Regions from separate parts of the Pseudovibrio sp. JE062 genome, predicted to be linked through region 1. Evidence: predicted binding sites of a transcription regulator. Region 1 holds the regulator's gene; each other region holds the start of a gene.
What was found. The regulator PhoB, encoded in region 1, activates phosphate uptake and scavenging genes when phosphate is short. The targets are predictions, from matches to a motif close to TGTCATNNANCTGTCAT.
Positions count from the first base shown of each region.

Region 2: phnC (phosphonate ABC transporter ATP-binding protein) is a predicted target of PhoB. The motif match lies at 2,749-2,765, and genes of this name have one in related genera.
Region 3: phnF (phosphonate metabolism transcriptional regulator PhnF) is a predicted target of PhoB. The motif match lies at 5,280-5,296, and genes of this name have one in related genera.

Region 1 covers NZ_DS996809.1:329,151-335,975, reverse strand. Annotated here, with positions in the region: gene pstC (phosphate ABC transporter permease subunit PstC) at 1-598, shown strand, start outside; gene pstA (phosphate ABC transporter permease PstA) at 591-2,438, shown strand; gene pstB (phosphate ABC transporter ATP-binding protein PstB) at 2,491-3,294, shown strand; gene phoU (phosphate signaling complex protein PhoU) at 3,330-4,034, shown strand; gene phoB (phosphate regulon transcriptional regulator PhoB) at 4,255-4,950, shown strand; gene PJE062_RS13940 (GNAT family N-acetyltransferase) at 5,028-5,498, shown strand; gene PJE062_RS13935 (GcrA family cell cycle regulator) at 5,595-6,155, opposite strand.
Region 2 covers NZ_DS996805.1:148,988-155,812, reverse strand. Annotated here, with positions in the region: gene phnE (phosphonate ABC transporter, permease protein PhnE) at 1-787, opposite strand, end outside; gene phnD (phosphonate ABC transporter substrate-binding protein) at 884-1,810, opposite strand; gene phnC (phosphonate ABC transporter ATP-binding protein) at 1,852-2,697, opposite strand; gene PJE062_RS00670 (helix-turn-helix transcriptional regulator) at 3,050-3,493, shown strand; gene PJE062_RS00665 (hypothetical protein) at 3,569-3,823, shown strand; gene PJE062_RS26255 (hypothetical protein) at 3,816-4,307, shown strand; gene PJE062_RS00660 (GNAT family N-acetyltransferase) at 4,274-4,957, opposite strand; gene PJE062_RS00655 (hypothetical protein) at 5,169-5,636, shown strand; tRNA gene PJE062_RS00650 (tRNA-Ser) at 5,801-5,890, opposite strand; gene PJE062_RS00645 (CerR family C-terminal domain-containing protein) at 6,102-6,815, shown strand; gene PJE062_RS00640 (HlyD family secretion protein) at 6,808-6,825, shown strand, end outside.
Region 3 covers NZ_DS996812.1:135,552-142,376, reverse strand. Annotated here, with positions in the region: gene PJE062_RS19465 (cation-translocating P-type ATPase) at 1-561, shown strand, start outside; gene PJE062_RS19460 (TRAP transporter substrate-binding protein) at 898-1,881, shown strand; gene PJE062_RS19455 (FCD domain-containing protein) at 2,028-2,774, shown strand; gene PJE062_RS19450 (CYTH and CHAD domain-containing protein) at 2,972-4,525, shown strand; gene phnF (phosphonate metabolism transcriptional regulator PhnF) at 4,533-5,273, opposite strand; gene phnG (phosphonate C-P lyase system protein PhnG) at 5,462-5,932, shown strand; gene phnH (phosphonate C-P lyase system protein PhnH) at 5,934-6,566, shown strand; gene PJE062_RS19430 (carbon-phosphorus lyase complex subunit PhnI) at 6,570-6,825, shown strand, end outside.

The DNA of each region.
Region 1 (6,825 bases):
CACTCCGGTCCGCGCAATCGCAAAGCCAGTTCTGGAAATTCTGGCTGGTATCCCAACAGTGGTCTACGGCTTCTTCGCTGCGCTCACCGTGGCACCATTCATCCGCGGCTGGGGCGAAAGCATCGGCCTGTCAGTCAGCTCAGAAAGTGCACTGGCCGCTGGCCTTGTCATGGGCATCATGATCATCCCGTTCGTCTCCTCCCTGTCTGACGATGTGATCAACGCCGTGCCTCAGTCTCTGCGTGATGGCTCTGCCGGTCTTGGTGCCACCAAGTCCGAAACCATTCGCCGTGTGGTTCTGCCAGCGGCTCTGCCGGGCATCGTCTCGGCGCTGATCCTCGCCATCTCCCGCGCCATTGGCGAAACCATGATCGTGGTGATGGCAGCAGGCTTGGCCGCCAACATGACAGTGAATCCCCTGGAAGCAGTAACAACCGTGACCGTGCAAATCGTCACCTTGCTGGTCGGTGACCAGGAGTTCGACAGCGCGAAAACACTCGCAGCGTTTGCTCTCGGTCTTCTCCTCTTCTGCATCACACTTGCTCTGAACATCTTCGCTCTGCGCGTCGTGAAGAAATATAGGGAACAGTATGATTGATATCGCTCAGGACACTGCCGGTTCCGCAATTGGCGGACGTGTCAAAGGCATTCCTTCCGGCGTCCATACGACAGACGAAGCTCGCAAGCGCCTGAAAAAGCGCTACAGCATGGAAGCGCGCTTCAAGGCTTACGGCATCGGTGCCATTGCATTGGCCGCAACCTTTCTGGTTCTGCTGCTCTTCACAATTGTCGGCACTGGCCTGCCAGCCTTCACCTACAACTACGTGAGCGTGCCGCTGAACCTGAGTGCTGAAAAGGTTGATCCAGCCAATCCGGCAGGCGCCAGCTACAACAAGATCATCCGCGATGGTCTGAAGGCAGAACTGCCATTTGCATCCGACCGCAAAAACCGCCGCGTGCTGTACTCGCTGGTGTCCTCCGGCGCCAACGTCATCCTGCAAAAGCAGGTGGTCGCTGACACTTCCATGCTGGGTGGAACCGGTCCAGTCGCTATCCCGCTTTCAGATTTCGCAGACCTTTATGTCAAAGGCCTGATCACGCAGAAAAACGAGATCACCACAACAAGCGCAGCCACCGTTTCCGGAACCGAAGGGCAGGTGACCATCACCGCCGAGAAACCGGAGTTCGGTGCGCTTATCGCCGCTCTCAAGTCTTACTACGAGAACGAAGTCACACTGCTTTCTGACAAGATCGAAGCCCGCGGCCGTTCTGAAGTCAGCGTCAACACCAAGATCACAGGCCTCGAAACCCGCCTGAAAAGTGAAAAAGATCCGCTGGTTGTGCAGCGCCTGACCTCTGAAGTTGAGAGCAACAGAGAAGCACTCGAGAAAATCAAGGCAACTCTGGAAACCCGGAAGGCGGAACTGGCTGTTCTGCAGGGCCATCTTGCCAATATTGAAAATGGCGGCACACTCAACAACAAGATGCCAAGCTTCTTCGTGAACGTGAATGGCGGCACCATCAAAGCGGAAAAGGTCACGCCAACCAGCGTCACCGGCACCGCCTTCATCCCGCTCAGCTCCGATGCAGCCGTCGCTGCTGGCCAATGGGGCATTGAAGAGCTGGAAACACCGGAAAGCTTCCGCAAGTTCTCTGATAAAGAGATCGCCTACACGGACTATCTGGTCTCCAAAGGCACCATCGAGAACCAGTGGAACTCCATCTTCTTCAAGTCCGGTGCAAGCCGTGAACCTGAAATGGCCGGTATCTGGGGTGCAGCAGTTGGTTCCTTTTGGACCATGCTCGTTACCTTGTCTCTGTCATTCCCGATTGGTGTGGCCGCTGCGATTTATCTGGAAGAGTTCGCGCCTAAGAACCGCTGGACCCACCTGATTGAGGTGAACATCAACAACCTGGCAGCCGTGCCATCGATCGTCTTCGGTCTGCTTGGTCTGGCAGTGTTCCTCAACGTCTTCGGCTTGCCGCGATCCGCGCCGGTCGTCGGCGGTATGGTGCTGGCGCTCATGACGCTGCCAACCATCATCATCGCCTCCCGCGCAGCCCTTCAGGCCGTGCCGCCTAGCATCCGCGAAGCTGCACTGGGTGTTGGAGCTTCCCGCTTGCAGGCCGTGTTCCACCATGTGCTGCCACTGGCAATGCCGGGTATATTGACTGGAACTATCATCGGCATGGCACAGGCATTGGGCGAAACCGCACCGCTTCTCATGATCGGCATGGTGGCTTTCATCGTCGATATCCCGGCAAGCCCGGTGGATCCGTCGACCGTGCTGCCGGTTCAGATCTTCATGTGGGCAGACTTCCCCGAACCGGCCTTCCAGCAGAAAACCTCTGCCGCGATCATGGTGCTGCTCGGCTTCCTGATCTCGATGAATGCAATCGCAATCGTCCTTCGTAAACGTTTTGAGCGCCGCTGGTGATTTGAAAGGCAAGATCATGGCATTGGAAATGACCACAGACACCGAGAGTGCAATGGATACAACAATAAGCGCGCCACCAGCCGTATCAGCTGAAGGCGAAACGCTCAAAATGCGTGGCCGTGACGTAAAAGTGTTTTACGGCGACAAGCAGGCCCTGCATGGTGTGGATCTGGATGTGCGCAAAAATCAGGTGACCGCGCTGATCGGTCCATCCGGTTGCGGCAAGTCCACCTTCCTGCGCTGCCTCAACCGCATGAACGACACCATCGATATCTGCCGCGTGGAAGGTGACATCCTTCTCGACAACGATGACGTCTACGACCCACGCATTGATGTAGTGGAACTGCGTGCCCGCGTTGGCATGGTGTTCCAGAAGCCGAACCCGTTCCCGAAGTCCATCTTTGAGAACGTGGCTTACGGCCCACGCATTCACGGTCTGGCACAAAGCAAGGCCGATCTGGAAGAGATCGTCGCCAGCTCCCTGCAGCGCGCCGGTCTGTTTGAGGAAGTGAAAGACCGTCTGGATGAGCCGGGAACCGGACTCTCCGGTGGTCAGCAGCAGCGCCTGTGCATCGCGCGCGCAATCGCTGTGTCTCCGGAAGTGATCCTGATGGATGAGCCATGTTCTGCGCTTGACCCGATCGCCACCGCAAAAGTGGAAGAGCTGATCGACGAGCTGCGCCAGAACTACACCATCGTGATCGTAACCCACTCCATGCAGCAGGCAGCGCGTGTTTCGCAGCGCACTGCATTCTTCCACTTGGGAACACTGGTGGAAGAGGGGCTGACCAACGACATCTTCACCAACCCCAAAGACCAGCGCACGCAGGATTACATCACTGGCCGTTTCGGTTAAAAATAATAGGCAAGGAGGTCTAAGGAGATCATCCGATGAAAGATCATATCGTCTCGTCCTTCAATGAAGAACTGAAAGAGTTGGCCGGTCGTGTCGTCGAAATGGGCGGCCTCGCAGAAACGCTGGTACATGATGCGGTCAGCGCACTGCTGCGACAGGACCGCGAGCTGGCAACCCGCACCATTGCGGCGGACAGGCGCCTCGACAACATGCAGGCCGAGCTGGAAGAGCTGTGCATCTCCGTGATCGCACGCCGCCAGCCGATGGCAAGCGATCTGCGCGACATCATCGCCGCCATGCGCATCTCCAACGATCTGGAGCGCGTTGGCGACATGGCCAAGAACATTGCAAAGCGGACGCTCGCAATTGAGAGTGAGTTCAACAACAAGCAGCTTGCTGTCGGCGTGGAGCACATGTCTGATCTGGCGCTGGAACAGCTCAAAGCCGTTCTGGATGCCTACACCTCCGGTGATTTGGAAGTCGTCCAGCGCGTACATCTGCGCGATGATGAGGTCGATGCGCTGTACACCAGTCTGTTTCGTCAGCTGCTCACTTACATGATGGAAGATCCACGCTCTATCACCATGTGCGCCCACCTGCTGTTCTGTGCAAAGAACATTGAGCGCATCGGTGACCATGCGACCAACATTGCCGAGAACATCTACTACATGATCTCCGGAAATCAGCTTCCGGCTGATCGTCCAAAAACGGACGAACTGGCAGACAGCAGCGCTGTCTGAGACGTGCCGCTCTCCGGGAAGCTGCAAGCCCGGAAGGCGACCACGTTGAACAAGGTTTGGAGTGCCGGGTTCATTATGCGGCACTTCATGTGTCAAATCAGAGGGCGGCTTCGCGTTTCTGATAAGAAAAGACGCAACTACAAAAGGTTAAAGTGGTTTACATGCACAGTGATGACGGTAAACTGCTTTACAACAGAAGGTGCAAAGAGAGCACTAGGGTATGCCTAAGATACTGATTGTAGAAGACGAAGAACCGTTAAGCCTGCTGCTGAGATACAATCTCGAAGCGGAAGGCTACAATGTCGACGTATGCGCAAGAGGAGATGAGGCAGAACTCCTGCTGCAGGAAAGCCAGCCGGACCTGCTCTTGCTGGACTGGATGCTGCCCGGCCTCTCCGGTATCGAGCTTTGCCGCCGTCTGCGGGCACGTTCAGAAACCGAACGCATGCCAATCATCATGCTCACAGCGCGTGGTGAAGAGTCTGAACGCATTCGTGGTCTGGCAACCGGAGCGGATGATTACGTCGTCAAACCTTTCTCCATTCCGGAGCTTATGGCCCGCGTGCGAGCGATCTTCCGCCGTGCATTGCCGGAAGTTGTCTCCACCATGCTCAAGTCCGGTGATATTGAGCTGGACCGTGAAACCCACCGCGTACGCAGAACTGGCCGTGAAATCCACCTCGGCCCAACCGAGTTCCGCCTGCTGGAGTTCCTCATGAGTGCTCCGGGCCGCGTCTACTCCCGCGAGCAACTGCTCGACGGTGTGTGGGGACATGATGTTTACGTGGATGAGCGCACTGTCGACGTCCATGTGGGCCGCCTGCGCAAAGCCATCAACAAGGGCCGCATGAAAGACCCGATCCGCACCGTCCGCGGCGCCGGATACGCTTTCAACGACCAGTTTGCTGTCGGGTAATCGATTTCTGCTATATGCGCATTATGAAACTGCATCTCTGATCCGGAGATGCAGACTAAAAACAATGCGGATAACAAATGAAAATCAAGACGGTTGATAGAGCAACCGCTCATATCTACGACAATCTCTGCCAGGCTTACGAGGCAGAGTTCTCGCCTCTCACGCACAAACAGCCTGACGCCAACGGCCTGTTCGCCAAGGACACGCTGCTGGAAGGCAACATCACCGGCTATCTGGTGTACAGCAACGACCTCCCGGCAGGACTGGCGGCCATCAAGCAGGAGGAGCAGGAGGGGTTCGAAGTCTGCGAGTTCTACGTCGTGCCTTACTACCGCCGACACAAGCTGGGCCTGCAGTTTGCCAGCGCGCTGTTTGATCAGATGCCCGGCAACTGGCAAATCAAACAGATTGAAGGCGCTGACCACGCCACCGCCTTCTGGCGCGCTGTGGTGAACGACTACACCTCAGGCCACTATCAGGAAGACAGCTACAACGATCCGTACTGGGGCAACGTCACCCGCCAAACCTTCAGCGCTCAGAAGCACTAAACGCAGTCACAGGCGGATAGTCGTTACAAAACAGGCACTCAGACAGCAAAAAGCCGGGCACTGGACCCGGCTCATAACGCTTGCTGTCAGTCTATTTTAGCTGGCGCGGCGGTTGCGGCGGTCGCTGACTGGCTGATAGGCAATGCTGCGGTGATGCGCGCAATACGGTGTGCCTGCATCTGACTGACGACCGCAGAAGTAGAAGTCTTCAGAACCCGGATCGCCAATTGGCCACTTACAGGTGCGTTCGTTCAATGTCAGGATGGATGCGCGTTCGGAAACCGGAATAAAGATTTCTGCGACTGGGACGGGAGCGATTTCGGTCTCGATCGTTTCAATTGGCTCAACTTTAAGAGCGTTGGCGCCTGCCACTGTTGGCTGAACTTGTCGAGGAGTAGGAGAGGGAGCTGCTGCTGCGACCGCTTCGGTCACTGTCGGTTTAATTGGAGAAGCTGTTCTTGCCGCTGGGGCAGTTGCCTTTCTCGTCTTGGTTGCACCGCCCCCTGATTTAGCACGCCCTGAAAGCCCGAGCCGGTGAACCTTACCAATTACGGCATTTCGGGTCACATTGCCTAGCTCCCCAGCGATCTGGCTTGCGCTTAACCCGTCTGCCCAAAGCTTGGTTAGTAACTCTACACGTTCTGCTGTCCAGCTCATTAAAGGCCCCCGTCTTCCTTCAGTGGCGCGCAAAACAGTATTCGCTCAGCTCGGACGTATCCGAATTTGCCGCTAACCTGAGCGTGTGTGCTTGCAGCGTTCAGTAACTACGAGATGGTGTATAACTCTTATCGCACAGTACTATATCGGCGTTCCTACGAGCAATAACCTCAAAGAATTGAGGTGGGGAAGACTCTGGTTTTCCCCAGAATTGCCGTACTACTACTTACCTATAACAGCCTTCTTGTGGTGGGAGAAGATTATCAATCTAAAGAATAGGAGCTGTTTGTTAAACCAAGTTCCACCGCATTCTTTCCAACACAAAGTAAGAGCTGATAGCGTTACCCCGTTGATATTTAATACATATATTTACCACTGAAAAACAACTAGTAAAAAACACTAGTAAACTACAAATTGCAGTGCAGATGCACTCGCCGAATGACACCTTCATATGACGCGGTACACGCTAGAGGTGTATTGAATAAACCTTAAGAGATATGGAAAAAAACTGGCCAGTGAAGAGGGGATTAGACCTCTACTCCACCATTTAAAAATGCCACAATGTGCCCTTCCTCAGGTAGCAGACCAACCGGAATGCACCGATAGGAAGCACAAAAAGCCGGCTGCCCATTCCTGAACAGGAGTAAGGTATTGCTGGCAATACGTGTTA
Region 2 (6,825 bases), on a different contig from region 1:
TAATGACGAGAATGTCGGCACCGTAGTTCCAATCCACCACCATCTTCAGCTCCGCTCCAAGGCCACCTGCCCCTACAAAGCCGAGGATGGCCGAGGCGCGCACATTCACCTCCAGGCGCAGCAGCCCATAAGAAAGAAAGTTCGGCAGCACCTGAGGCAGAATGCCAAAGCGGATTTGCTCCAGCCAGTTGCCACCCACACTGCGGATCCCCTCAACAGCCTTCAGGTCACAATTCTCATTCACCTCAGAAAACTGTTTGGCCAAAGCCCCGATCGTGTGCGTGGTCACTGCAATCACAGCAGCAACTGGGCTCGGCCCAAAGATCAGCACCAGCAAAAGCGCAATCACGATCTCAGGAAACGCACGGAAGATATCCATCACGCGGCGCATGGCACCAACAACAAATCGGTTGCTCACCAGATTACGGCTAGCAACGAAACTCAACGCTCCACCAAGAAAGAAAGCCAGAAGCGTGGAGACCAGTGCAATGTTCACCGTCTCCAGAAGATAAGGGAGGTATTGAAGCACAAGCCCGAAGAGACCAACCAATCCCTTTTCATAGGCCCCGACGAAAAGCTCTACCGGATAATCAAAGAACTTATCCAGCCCGGCCCAAAAACCACCGGAGTTCGCCTCGTCGGCAATGTACAAGCCGCCGAAAATGCTCAAGGCACAAAGCCCAAGCAATGATATTGTATAAAGAGTACGGCGCCGGGCAACTCGCTCATAGGTCTGAGAGATCTCGGCCAGACGGGAAGCTTCGGCAAGCGCCAGATGAGCGGCCACTTCAACATCCTCCAAACAGGAAAAAACTGAGAGCCCTCGCGACCCTCATAAAGAAAGGGCGCGGTGAGATCCGCGCCCTTTAACAATCAATGAGAGTTAGTTAGCTTTTTTCGCTTCAATCTTACGGCGACGCGCTTCAACAATGGTCTTGTAGAAGTCATGGTTCACGTCCACGAAGTCAGCATACTCACCGCCCTGTGCGGAGTAAAAACACTCGGTGTTGTCGGTCACCATGGACTTCAGCGAGGCAACAACCTTCTGCTTCACATCAGCAGGCAAAGACTTGCGCACAACAAGCGGACCATTCGGGATCAAAGGTGACTTCCACACCTGAACCAGATCGGACATATCAACCATGCCCTTATCAACCATCTTACGCAGGTTGCCAGAGGTGTAGCCCTCTTCCCATTCACCAACGCCGGATGCCCAGGTCACACCACCATCAACATCGCCATTCAACACAGCCAGAACGTTCTGCTCATGACCACCGGAGAACTGAGTAGACGCGAAGTACTCATCCAGTTTCAGGCCCATTTCATCAAAAGCAACTGAAGGCACCAGATAACCGGAGGTCGAATTCGGGTCAGCAAAACCCATGCGCTTTCCCTTCATATCTTCCAGCGTTTCAATGCCGGAATCTGCACGCGCCACCATCACGGAGTAATAGCCAGTCGCGCCATCAGTCTGCTTGGTGGTCAACACAGGCTCAACCGCATCCGGAGCAGAAAGGTAAACTGCAGAATAGCCAGAAGCGCCAAGCTCAGCATAATCCAGGTTTCCGCCCTTCAGGCCCTCAATGGTGCCAGCATAGTCCGCTGCCGGAAAAAGCTTGACCGGAACACCAAGAAGCTTTTCAAAACGATCAACCAGACACTGGTTGGAACGAAGACGATCCGCTTCGTTTTCACCACCAAGAATACCAATGCGGAACTCGGTGATTTTCTCTTCAGCCAGAGCCACAGGCGCAGCAAGAAGGGTTGTGCTGACAGCAAGAGCTGCAGCAACTTTAGCGACGATTTTCATCAGAGCACTCCAATATCAGAATAAAAATCTAAAACCCGCTGCTACTCAGCAGCAGAGACGACAGGTGAAACCTCACGTGTCGCCAGTTCCAGGGCAGCGATCTTTGCACCTTCGCTGCCAAGAGACGTAGAGGTCATCCCCTCCTCAAAGCTCTCATCTGCACCGTAAATCTCACGGGCAACGCTGGTAGAAAGCTCATCCGGCTTCCCATCAAACACAATCTCACCGTCACGCATGCCAATCGCGCGGTCGCAGTAGTTGCGAGCTGTATCAAGAGTATGGAGGTTACAAATAACTGTCAGACCATCTTCGGTGTTGATCGCCTTCAGCGCATCCATCACCACCTGCGCATTCATCGGGTCAAGCGACGCAATTGGTTCATCCGCCAGCAGCATTTTCGGCTCCTGCATTAAAGCACGAGCAATCGCCACACGCTGCTGCTGACCACCAGAAAGATTTTCGGCCCGCTTCAAAGCCGTTTCAGCAATACCCAAACGCTCAAGCTTCAAAAGAGCCTGCACCCGTTCTTCCCGGGTGAACAGCTTGAGCATGCTGGAAACAGTGCCATGGGCATTGAGCCGACCAAGCATCACATTGGTCAGAACATCAAGCCGTGGCACAAGGTTGAACTGCTGAAAGATCATTGCACAGTCACGCTGCCATCTGCGCTTATGCGCACCCTGTAGAGCCAGCACATCCACACCATCAACAAGAACCCGCCCGTCAGTGGCAGGGGTCAGCCGGTTGATCATCCGCAGCAAGGTGGACTTGCCTGCACCAGAGCGACCAATGATGCCGATCATCTGAGGCTTCTCGACAATAAAGCTTGCGCCTTTTACGGCAACATGCGCCCCAAATTCTTTTCTAACGCCTTCAAACTGGATCAAGAGTTCAACCCCGGTGCCTGTTAAAATTTCACGTACTAGGCACACGCGATTGTTACAGACAAATGACGCCTCTCCTCAAACCCACCCCGTCAAAAAACCGTCACACCCCACCTCCCCAACCTAGCTGGCAAAACAAGCGATCCATTACGTTTTTGTGACAGAGAGGGGAAATGCATCAGCGCGCAGACGCACCTGCGAGATATGCGGAGCTAGAAGAAGAATCGAAGATATGAATTAAGAAAAATCAGCTTCTTGCTTTCAGCCGATCACTCACACAGCAACTGGACATTGCGTTGCCGCCTGACACGGCATAATATCAATACATATTGCATAAAATTAATACTATGAAGCCATGAAACCAAACGAACGTCTTAGAACTGCTCGCTTCAATGCGGGCTTTAAAACAGCTTCGGCTGCCGCCAGATCTCTTGGTGTCAATGTGAGCACCTACTCAAGTCATGAGAATGGCTCCAGGTCCTTTGGCCAGGAAGAAGCGACCCATTATGCGCGCCGCTTCAAAACATCTCCTCAGTTCCTGCTGTTCGGGGAAGACCAGATACTCACGGACACAAAACCAAACGCTGAGAACCTGACACACAGCCTTCTGGGAGAAATTGCAAACGATCCTAACAGGCCCCAAACAGATAAACTTGACTTGGAGTTATTCTTACAGTCTTTTGAAGAAGGAATAAGACTCGAAGAACAGATTCTTGAAGGAAGGGGCAGCATAAGAGATTTATCTATTATAGTTGAAAATATATACAACGCAGCGAAGACGAAGAATACTAATAAATGATATTTTTTAACTAACGGATACTGCCTTATAGCTTGATCAGGCGCTCTTATCGGAAGTACCTAAAGAGAGACACATATGGAAAACGAAAGCGCACTATCACTCATCTGGCATCGCCCAACCCTCTCACATAAGGAAGAGGTACTGGACCTTATTAAAACTGCCGAGAAGTTTGACCTGATCACAGCACTTAAGATGATGTGCATTAATCTTTATGATTGCCCCTACATAGATTTACTGAGCGAAAAGCAACAAAAGGAAGTGATCAACGCCTTCCGCCCTGCGCTGGTTCTCGCCTACACACAGCAAAGACAGGAGCAGGAAGTTGCTTGAATATACCGAGAGGCGACCAGCAACAGCACTCATACTCGAAGAATTGAGCACAACGGGCGCACAACTTTTGCACATCTGGAACCAGTCCAATGGCCACCTCTCACCCGAGTTCATTGATTACGCCCGCAAAGTATTGCTCATGGCGCCTCCGGCAACACCGAGTGACAGTCCTGACATTCTAATGATCGGAACCGAGAGCTTCGCACGTCATGTGTTCGGCTCAAAATGGGCGCAGCATCCAACCAGAGCTCGAAAAGCAATGCCGCAAACCTACCGAAAACTGGTGGCGAGCAGTTACTGGAATGCCTATCAAACCAACAAGCCCATCTTTGATTTGATTGGCGCGAACCTTTCCGATGAGAGCTATCGCGAGTATTGCAGATTGATCCTGCCCGTGCATTCACGAGCAGGAATATCTCAGCTTGTTGTATTCACGCAGGAATTACCCAATCAAGCATCGCGCGCTATATCCTCAATCAACTGAGTAAGCGCATAGGAAGGGTTTGCACACAACGCTAACCCTTCAGGAAAATCCCGTGCTGGAACTTCAAAGCGAATTCCATCGGGCTGGCCGACCATCCATCCCCAACGTGCTCCATTTCCATTCAGGAAATCAGCAGGCCGCATCCAGCAATAAATCCAGTCAAGACGCCAGAGATCGAAAGCCAGAAGTTGCGCAAGTTCCATCAATCTTCGCGCATATCCCAGTTTTCTCAGGTCCGGCCTGATCCAAAGATCCCCCAGATACCCAACTTGCCCTGATATACGTTTCGCAATCTCCGGCTGAGCATCTGTCATCTGCACCGGGTTGCCATTCACGTCGTCATATCGCAAGCGCCAATAAGATGCCCAAAAATCAGAGAGCACCATCCCATGCAGCGGCTCCAGCCGAATTGCCGCAAAACCGCAGAACTTCTTTTCACCAGGAAGCCTGAGCCCTATCCAGGCGGCATTCTCTTTACTCTGTCCATTGAGAGAGTGAGCAAAATGAGGTGTAAGCCCTCCCTTGACCTTCGGCAAAGCCTTGGCCGCGTCTGCAAATGAATCTCCCTGTAAAATCTCAAAACCATTTTTTTCAAACTCAGAAATCAGCTTAGCCGCTGCCTGATAGAGCACTAAACGTGCCACCACCATGTCGGTACCTCCAAAGACTCAAAGAGCAAACAGAATCAGATATCCACACTAAACCTAGTGAATTTACCCCCTAAATCTAACAATCAACATACTCTGGCTTTTGTCCAGATTCACGACACAGGACAGCATGTGCAAAATTGATACGTTACGCATTGGGGTAGCGTCTGCGAGAGCAATTTTTTTTAACACTAAATGTGTGAGTTTAAACATCATGACTGACTTTGAAGTAATTAAGCTTCTTCGTGAACATCGAAGAAAACTATCTCGTCTTCCAGCAGGTTCAATTGTCCGTTTCAAAGGCAGCTATCCCGAAGACCTAGGAGAATGCAACATTGGCATTGTGCAACGCGATGCAGCCCTGAGTGCTGTGGTCGTCCTGTACATCGATGCAGAAGGGCAACCTCAACAAGCGGTCGCAGCTGCATCAGATCTGTCTATTGTTGAAAGTGAACGAGATGAACCTTTAGATCAGGACAACACAGCCCGAAATACACGCGATGACCTGCAGCCGGGCATTAACAAACTGACCAGCCAGATCAAAAGCGCTGCCATATCTGACACAGACAAGGCAACCCTTGCCTTGCGCGCAGGAAAAGCAATCCTCTCAAACATTGCAGATGAGATCTTGGTAAGCCAGTTCACTGAGACGCTGGAAACAGAAGACGCAACCACCATTTAATGCATCTGTTTCTGATGAGGCGCTAAAAGCAACGGCGGCTTCCGTAATAAAGTGGCAGGGCCCCGCCCTGCTCCTCTCTACACATGTGGTGCAGGAATGAACAAAGGCACAAGCCATAACAGGCTGACTTGCCTGTATTTTCATTCAATCATGTAAAGGGAAGATGGCGGACACGGAGGGATTCGAACCCTCGAGACCCTTCCGGGCCTACTCCCTTAGCAGGGGAGCGCCTTCGACCACTCGGCCACGTGTCCATGCCCGGGTAGATACCCACGAACCATCTGAAATTCAAGAGCAAGTAGCAACTGTAGCTGTGGAAACAGAAAATACCCTGTGTAGAAACTACAAAACATCGCAGACCTCCCCGATTTCTCCTCAGCAAGAAATTTTAGGCGCCCTCTTTACAAGAAACCAAAACAGGCGTAAATTTCAATCAATCGATTGATTAAATAAGAAGATGCCATCATGTCAAACACCCCTACCCCTACCCCTGACGAACTGCGCGAAGCGCTGGCATCTGACACGCCCTCCGCAAAGACAAAACGGGATCTGATTGAATCTGCCCTCTACCACTTCGGCCACGAAGGGTACGCCGGCACCTCAACCCGCTCCATCGCGCAAACCGCAAAAACAAACATCGCCTCGATCGCTTACCATTTTGATGGCAAGGCTGGATTGAAGCGTGCCTGCATCAACTTTGTCGCCATGGCCATTGGAGATGTGCTCTCGGTCATCCTGAACAGAAAGCTCACGGACATTGAGCATCTGTCGCCAGAAGAAGCACGCGCCAAAATTCTGGAGATGATCGACCGCATGATTACCTTCACCCAGACCAACAAGCGCGCGGAGCTGGTGATTGGCTTTATGCTGAAGGAAGTGCTCCACTCTCCTGATGAAATCGATACGCTCTATCACTTGCTCTTTGAACCGCTGATGGACCGCATCACCGCCCTCTTCAGCCGCGCCACCGGACAGCCCGTCACATCGGATGAGCTAAAGCTCGCCATCTTCGCCATGATCGGCCAGCTGCTTTACATCCGTCTGGCCCGCCCACTGGTGCTGAAACGCATGGGCTGGCAGGCCGTTGGCCCGGATGAGCTGGTGCAGATCAAGACGATCCTGACACGCTCCATCAATGCCCTCCTCGATGATCTGTCGAAAGGCCCGGACCATGCTTAATGTCTGCGCA
Region 3 (6,825 bases), on a different contig from region 1:
GTCCTCGCCTTCGTAGACCAAGCCCGAGACTCCGCTAGAGAAGCTGTAGAATCCCTTAAAAATCAAGGCATTCGCACAGTCATGATCACCGGCGACACAGAACTCGCCGCCAAAAACATCGCCGATCAGGTCGGCGTAGACGAGTTCCAGGCCCGCGTTCAGCCAGAAGGCAAGAACGAAGTCGTCAACGATCTGAAAGAGCAAGGCTATCATGTAGCTATGGTTGGCGATGGCATCAACGATGCCCCTGCTCTGGCCACTGCTGATCTGGGCATAGCCATGGGTTCTGGTGCCGATGTTGCTCTGGAAACTGCCGGAGTTACTCTCATGCGCTCTGAGCCGAAGATGATCCCGGCAGCGCTCGACATCTCCAAGGCAACCCTCAGAAAAATCAGACAGAACCTGTTCTGGGCCTTCATCTACAACATCATCGGCATTCCGCTGGCAGCACTCGGGTTACTCTCCCCAGTCATCGCAGGCGCAGCCATGGCCATGAGTTCAGTATCTGTCGTAACCAACGCCATGCTGCTGCGACGTTGGAAACCCAAAAACATGAACTGACATCAGCAATCACAGCCCCATGAAGACAACTTCTGGGGCTGTTTTTCTATAGAGCCTGTTTCGGTTGACCAATCTACGCATTCCCTAGAAGAACTCAGACCAATCAAAACAACTCATTTGCATAGCCAAATACATTCCTCTCACTACTGGCCTGATTAAATATATAAATTCACCTTAGACGGAAAACTAAACGCGCCCACATAAGGTCAACCAATATATAAAATGGTTTGACAACTCTCCGAATCCGTCCAATGCTTTCCAATACATATCGCAGCCTCAGCACTCCTTAGTTTCATCTCACGAATACATTCGCTGCGATAATCAGGGGGGAAGCATATGTTTACGAGAAAGATTGCCAAAGCGACAGTTCTGTGCGCTGCTCTACTTGCAACAACTTCATTCGCCTACGCGAAGACATTGAAACTCAGCCACAATCAGGGGCCAGAGCATCCTCTGCACATTTCCATGCAGCACATGGCTGACAAAGTTGCGGAAGCCACCAACGGCTCACTCAAAATCCGCATCTACGGCAACGGCGCTTTGGGAACTCAGAGGGAATCCATGGAGTTAGTGCAGGAAGGCACCCTCGCCATGGCCAAAACCAACGCCAGCGAACTGGAAGCCTTTGAAGAGTCTTATTCCGCACTGAACCTGCCTTACATCTTTGTTGACGAGAACCACTATTTCGACGTTCTCAGCGGCCCAATCGGCGACGACATCCTAGCCGCTTCCAAAGACAAAGGCTTCATCGGCCTGACTTTTTACGTGGAGGGCGCCCGCTCCTTCTATGCCAACAAGGCCATCAACTCACCAGCCGATCTCAAAGGCATGAAGATCCGCGTTCAGCCATCCCCATCCGCAATCCGCATGGTGGAACTGCTCGGCGGCAGCCCTACCCCAATTGCCTGGGGCGAACTGTACAGCGCGCTCCAGCAGGGCGTGGTTGATGGTGCAGAGAATAACCCACTCGCGCTGACCACAGCACGTCACGGTGAAGTCTCCAAAGTCTACTCCGATGACGGTCACACCATGATCCCATCTATCGTGGTGATCTCAACAACCATCTGGAACACGCTAAGCGCGGACGAACAAACGGCTATTCGTGACGCTGCCAAGTCATCCATGCACTTCCACCGTGCCCAGTGGAACGACATGACCAAGAAGCATATTGAGCAGGCAAAATCTGAGCTGGGCGTGAAGTTTGTTGAGGTGGATAAAGCGCCATTCATTGAAGCTGTCTTGCCAATGCATGCAGAAGCAGCGGAAAAATCTGAAAGAGTTGGCTCCCTGATCACACGCATCAAAGCGTTGACGCAGTAAGCCCTCTACAAGAATGCGAAAGGCCAGAGTAACAACGCAGATCTCTGGCCTTTTGTCTCGCTTGCAAATCTGCTTTATTTAGTATCTTAAGCGTGCAGCAATCATTAAAAATACGCCAACCGCGCAGGCATGGGAGAACAAGCGAAATGGATGGTCAGCGCCGCCGCTATCAGGAAGTAGCTGAAGTCTTGCGCAAAGAACTGAGCAACGGAACGTTCAAGGTCGGTGATCGCCTGCGTCCGGAACGCCAGATTGCTGAAGAAATGAACGTGAGCCGCTCACTCCTGCGCGAAGCAATGATCATGCTTGAGATCGAAGGCTTGATTGATGTTCGCAAAGGCTCAGGCACTTACGTCGTTCGCTTGCCGGATACAGATCAGGTTACTCCCGCTTCTAATCTGGAAGACATCGGCCCATTCGAACTGCTGCAGGCACGCCAGCTGATGGAAAGCAACATCGCGGCCTTCGCTGCATCCATGGTCACCAAGGCAGACATCCTGCGCATGCGCGATGCTCTGGAACGGGAACGCGAAGACCTTGCCAAAGGCTCCGGTGGCTACGAAGCAGACGAAGAGTTCCACCTTCTGATCGCAGAAGCTACTCAGAACTCCGTTTTGGTCGACATGGTCAGAAATCTTTGGCAGCAGCGCACTCGCTCAAAAATGTGGGATAAACTGCACGAACGCATCTTCGACCACACCTATCGCGAAGAGTGGCTTAACGACCATCAGGACATTCTGGACGCCCTTCAGCGCCGCGACCCGCAGGCCGCAAAACAGGCCATGTGGCAACACCTTGAGAACGTCAAGAAGCGCCTTATGGAGCTATCAGACGTGGATGATCCGGCCTTTGATGCCTATCTATTCCAGCAGGATCCACTGACACCCGCGTAACGCGCCAACGGGCATTCATAGAGCACATTTCATAATACCGTTGCCAAATGGGGATTATATCTTTGATAAATTCCCATAGACGTTTTGCACCCTTTACACCGGGTTGCGTTCGCGAGATGTTTACTACGTAAAATCAACAAGAGTGGGATGGAACACGCTTCCACATCGCACGCTGTGCTTAAGGTGGTCCTGCGATCATGCACGAGATTGAGCTCAAACTTTCCGTCGATGAAGCAACACTGGCGCAGCTGATCAAAGCCAAGCCACCCGAAGGCTTTGCTGTCAGCGAACAGTCGACTAAAAAGCTCCGTTCAGTCTATTACGACACACCAGACCATACGCTCAAAAAAGCACGTATTTCCCTAAGAACTCGCCACAATGGAACCAACTGGCTGCAAACCATCAAGCAAGGCGGCAGCATGCAGTCCGGGCTCTCCAAAAGGATTGAGCTTGAATTGCCCATTGGCGGGATTGAACCGGACTTTGATGCGATCACAGATGAGGAAGTTCGCCAGAAGCTCTTGTCTTTGCTAGAAGATAAGGACTGGGGCATCCTTTTTGAAACCGCTATTTCCCGCACGCTGACCTACTACACTGACAAAGCCGGAGCGAAGATCGAAGTCGCTTTTGACAGCGGCATTGCCAAAACGAAAACGGATGAGCATCCCATTCACGAAGTGGAACTGGAGCTCATGGAAGGTCCAGTCGAGAGCCTGTACAAACTGGCTGGCGCTCTTATGAAAGATCGACCAATTCTGTTTTCCAACAGCAACAAAGCAGGAATCGGCTACCGGCTGGCAAGTGGTCAACCACCTGAGCTCCCTTCAGAAGCACAGCATTCCAATTATATCGAGCTAGAACCAGAGGAAAGCGCAGGGTCCGCTCTCCAGAAAATCCTTGGCGAATGTCTCAATCAGATCGTCACCAACCGCTCCTGTGTTCTGCAGCAAGACATTTCCGAAGGTCCACACCAACTGCGCGTTGGCCTCCGCCGTTTAAGAAGCGCCTTCAACATCTACAAGGCGGCCTTACCAAACAACGAAATCATCGCTGATCTCGATGCCTCCGCAAAGCAACTGGCAACAACGGCAGGAAATCAAAGGGATATCGATGTGCTGGTGGAAGACATCATCACACCCGTCATTCCTTTGTTACCAGATACGCACTCGGTCGAACCGCTCTTCGAAGCCATCAAATTGGCTCATGTGGAAGCGCAGGTTGAACTGAGGCAAGACCTGATAAATCCGCAACTCAACGGCTTCCTGCTACAGCTGGGGGAACTCTCTCACAGCCCGGCATGGAAAGAAAATCTGGGCCTGACAGACACCAGAAAACTCGACCTGCCGATCCAAACCTTCGCACAAAACGCCCTCTCCAAACGCTGGCGGGCCTGCGAAAAGCGTGCAGAGAACCTGCAGGATCTTACGATTGAGCAACGCCATGATCTGCGAAAAGCGCTCAAAAAAATGCGTTACACTGTTGAGTTCTTCCGCTCACTCTACGAGCCAGAAGATTTACGCATTTTCCTTAAGTGCCTGAAGCGCCTGCAAAATACCTTCGGCTACCTGAATGATGTAGCCATGGCGGACCGTCTCGTCGCGATGAAGCTTCCGCAATCTTTACAAAACAACGAAGTCTCAACAGTCATCGGCTTCGTCGCTGGCTGGCATCAGGCCCGTGCTGACAACGCATGGCTGGAAGCACAGGAACGCTGGAACGCAGCTGTAGAAGCTCCAAAATATTGGCTATGATCTAAGCTCAATTATTTCTGACAGTCAGATGCATCCGGTCAGCAGCCACATAAGCCCGACCGATTTGTATAGGCACACCGCTCGCATTCACATTGGTGGATTCCATTACGAGCACTGGAGATCCCTCGGAGATCTTGAGCAGTTCCGCATTGTGCGCACTACAAAGAGCCGCAGTAATCCGCGTTTCTTTGCGTCGGTAATCGCCGAAACCATACTTCTCCATGATCTTGGTGATTGAGTTGGTCTCTCGCAAATCTGCAGGCAGGTTTGGGAAACGTGACACCTCAAACCAGCGCGTTCCTGCGATAATTGGCGTCCCATCGGCATAGCTCACAGACTCGCATTTAAATAGCGCCGTACCAAGGTCAACCTCCAGCAATTCAGCGGTGTAAGCATCTGCACCCACCTCTGTTGTGCGGAAGATATCCCCATAAACCTCTTGCGCCTGACCCGACAAATTCTCCGAAAAACGCGTGCGTGGACCGATGGGATAAACCAGCGGTGCCCGGGCAACAAAGGTGCCCCGCCCCTGATCTGAGCGCAGAAAACCTTCTTCAATCAGCGTTGAAATCGCGCGCCGAACGGTGTGGCGGTTCACCTCAAAACTTTGAGCAAGCTCTTGTTCTGTAGGAATTTTCTCGCCTTCAGAAACCTCAGCACGCGAAAGCTCTGTGCGCAGCACTTCTGCAATCTGCTTCCACATTGCAACGCCGGCACGCCGCTCAATTGGAGAAAAATCAAATTTCATCGGATTCGTCATGTCTTCGTCATGAAACAACACTACTCAGTTGGCGAGTAAAATATTTGTCTATACAACTAGACAACATTCATTCTAGCTTAGCAACCAAATTCAGACGCGCAGACCAACCTCCTGATCAAAGCGTCACCACACAATGCCAGAGAACCAGCGTGTTCCTGAAAGTCAAAGGGGCTGAAATGACGGCAAGTTCGCTCAAAGAGCATTCACCCGAAATTGCAGCTAGGCAGAATGCCATGGGTATTCTGGCCAAGGCCTCAGCACAAGATCTTGCTGAAGTCTGGAGCAACCTCGGTCTGGAACCGAGCTACACCGTTATCCGACCAGCAGAAATCGGATTGGTGATGGTTCGTGGCCGCGCAGGCGGCACCGGAGCTCCCTTCAACATGTGCGAAGCAACCGTCACCCGCTGTGTCATCGCCCTTGAAGACGGCACCACCGGGTTTGGTCAGGCGCTCGGCAGAGACAAGCAAAAAGTTCTGCAAGCCGCACTGGTCGATGCTCTCTGGCAACAGCCCAAACACCGTGAGCTGATTGAAGCAAAAGTTCTTCAGCCACTAGCAAATGCTCAGGAGCAAGCTGAAAACGAAACACGCGCTGAAGTCGCCGCCACCAAAGTAGACTTCTTCACCATGGTACGGGGAGAATGACATGAGCACGCAAACCGCAACTTCAATCTTTGCAAAAGCGCCCGCTCCCGGCTTTGCAGATCCAGTCCATAACGCCCAGTCTGTCTTCCGTTCCACCATGAACGCATTGGCACAGCCAGGCACAGTACAGCAACTGGATGATCTGACACTCACGCCTCCAGCACCCTTGTCCGTCGCAGCAACTGCACTGGTGCTGACGCTCTGCGATTACGATACGCCGCTATGGCTGGACCCAGCGCTTGCAGCAGATGAGAGCGTCAAAAACTACATCCGCTTCCACACAGCTGCTCCCTTTGTTGAAAGCCCTGCAGATGCAGCATTCGCATTGGTTTCAAACACTAAGCTCTTACCAGCCATCGCAAGCTTCTCCGCAGGAACCGCTGAGTATCCGGACCGCTCAACAACAATCATCCTGATGGTCGACGAACTGACCGAAGATACCGGCGTCACCCTCAAAGGCCCGGGCATCAAAACCGCGAAGCAGTTCAGTATCACGCCTACACCAGCAACCTTCTGGCAGCAGATGCAAGACAACAGCACGCTTTATCCGCTCGGCATCGACGTCATCTTCGCTGGAGCCAATCAGGTCGCAGGCCTGCCGCGCTCTACGAAAATCACCAGTTTGGAGGCTTAACCCATGTATGTTGCTGTAAAAGGTGGCGAAAAAGCTATCCGAAACGCCCACAAACTCATGGCGAGGGATCGCCGTGGTGATACCAGCATCCCATCCCTGAGCCTCAAGCAAATCTCCGAGCAGCTCTACCTCTCAGTCTCCCGCGTGATGGCAGAAGGCTCACTGTACGACGCAGAGCTGGCAGCGCTGGGCATTAAGCAATCCCGCGGCGACCTTATCGAAGCTGCCTTCCTGATGCGCGCCTACAGAACCACCCTGC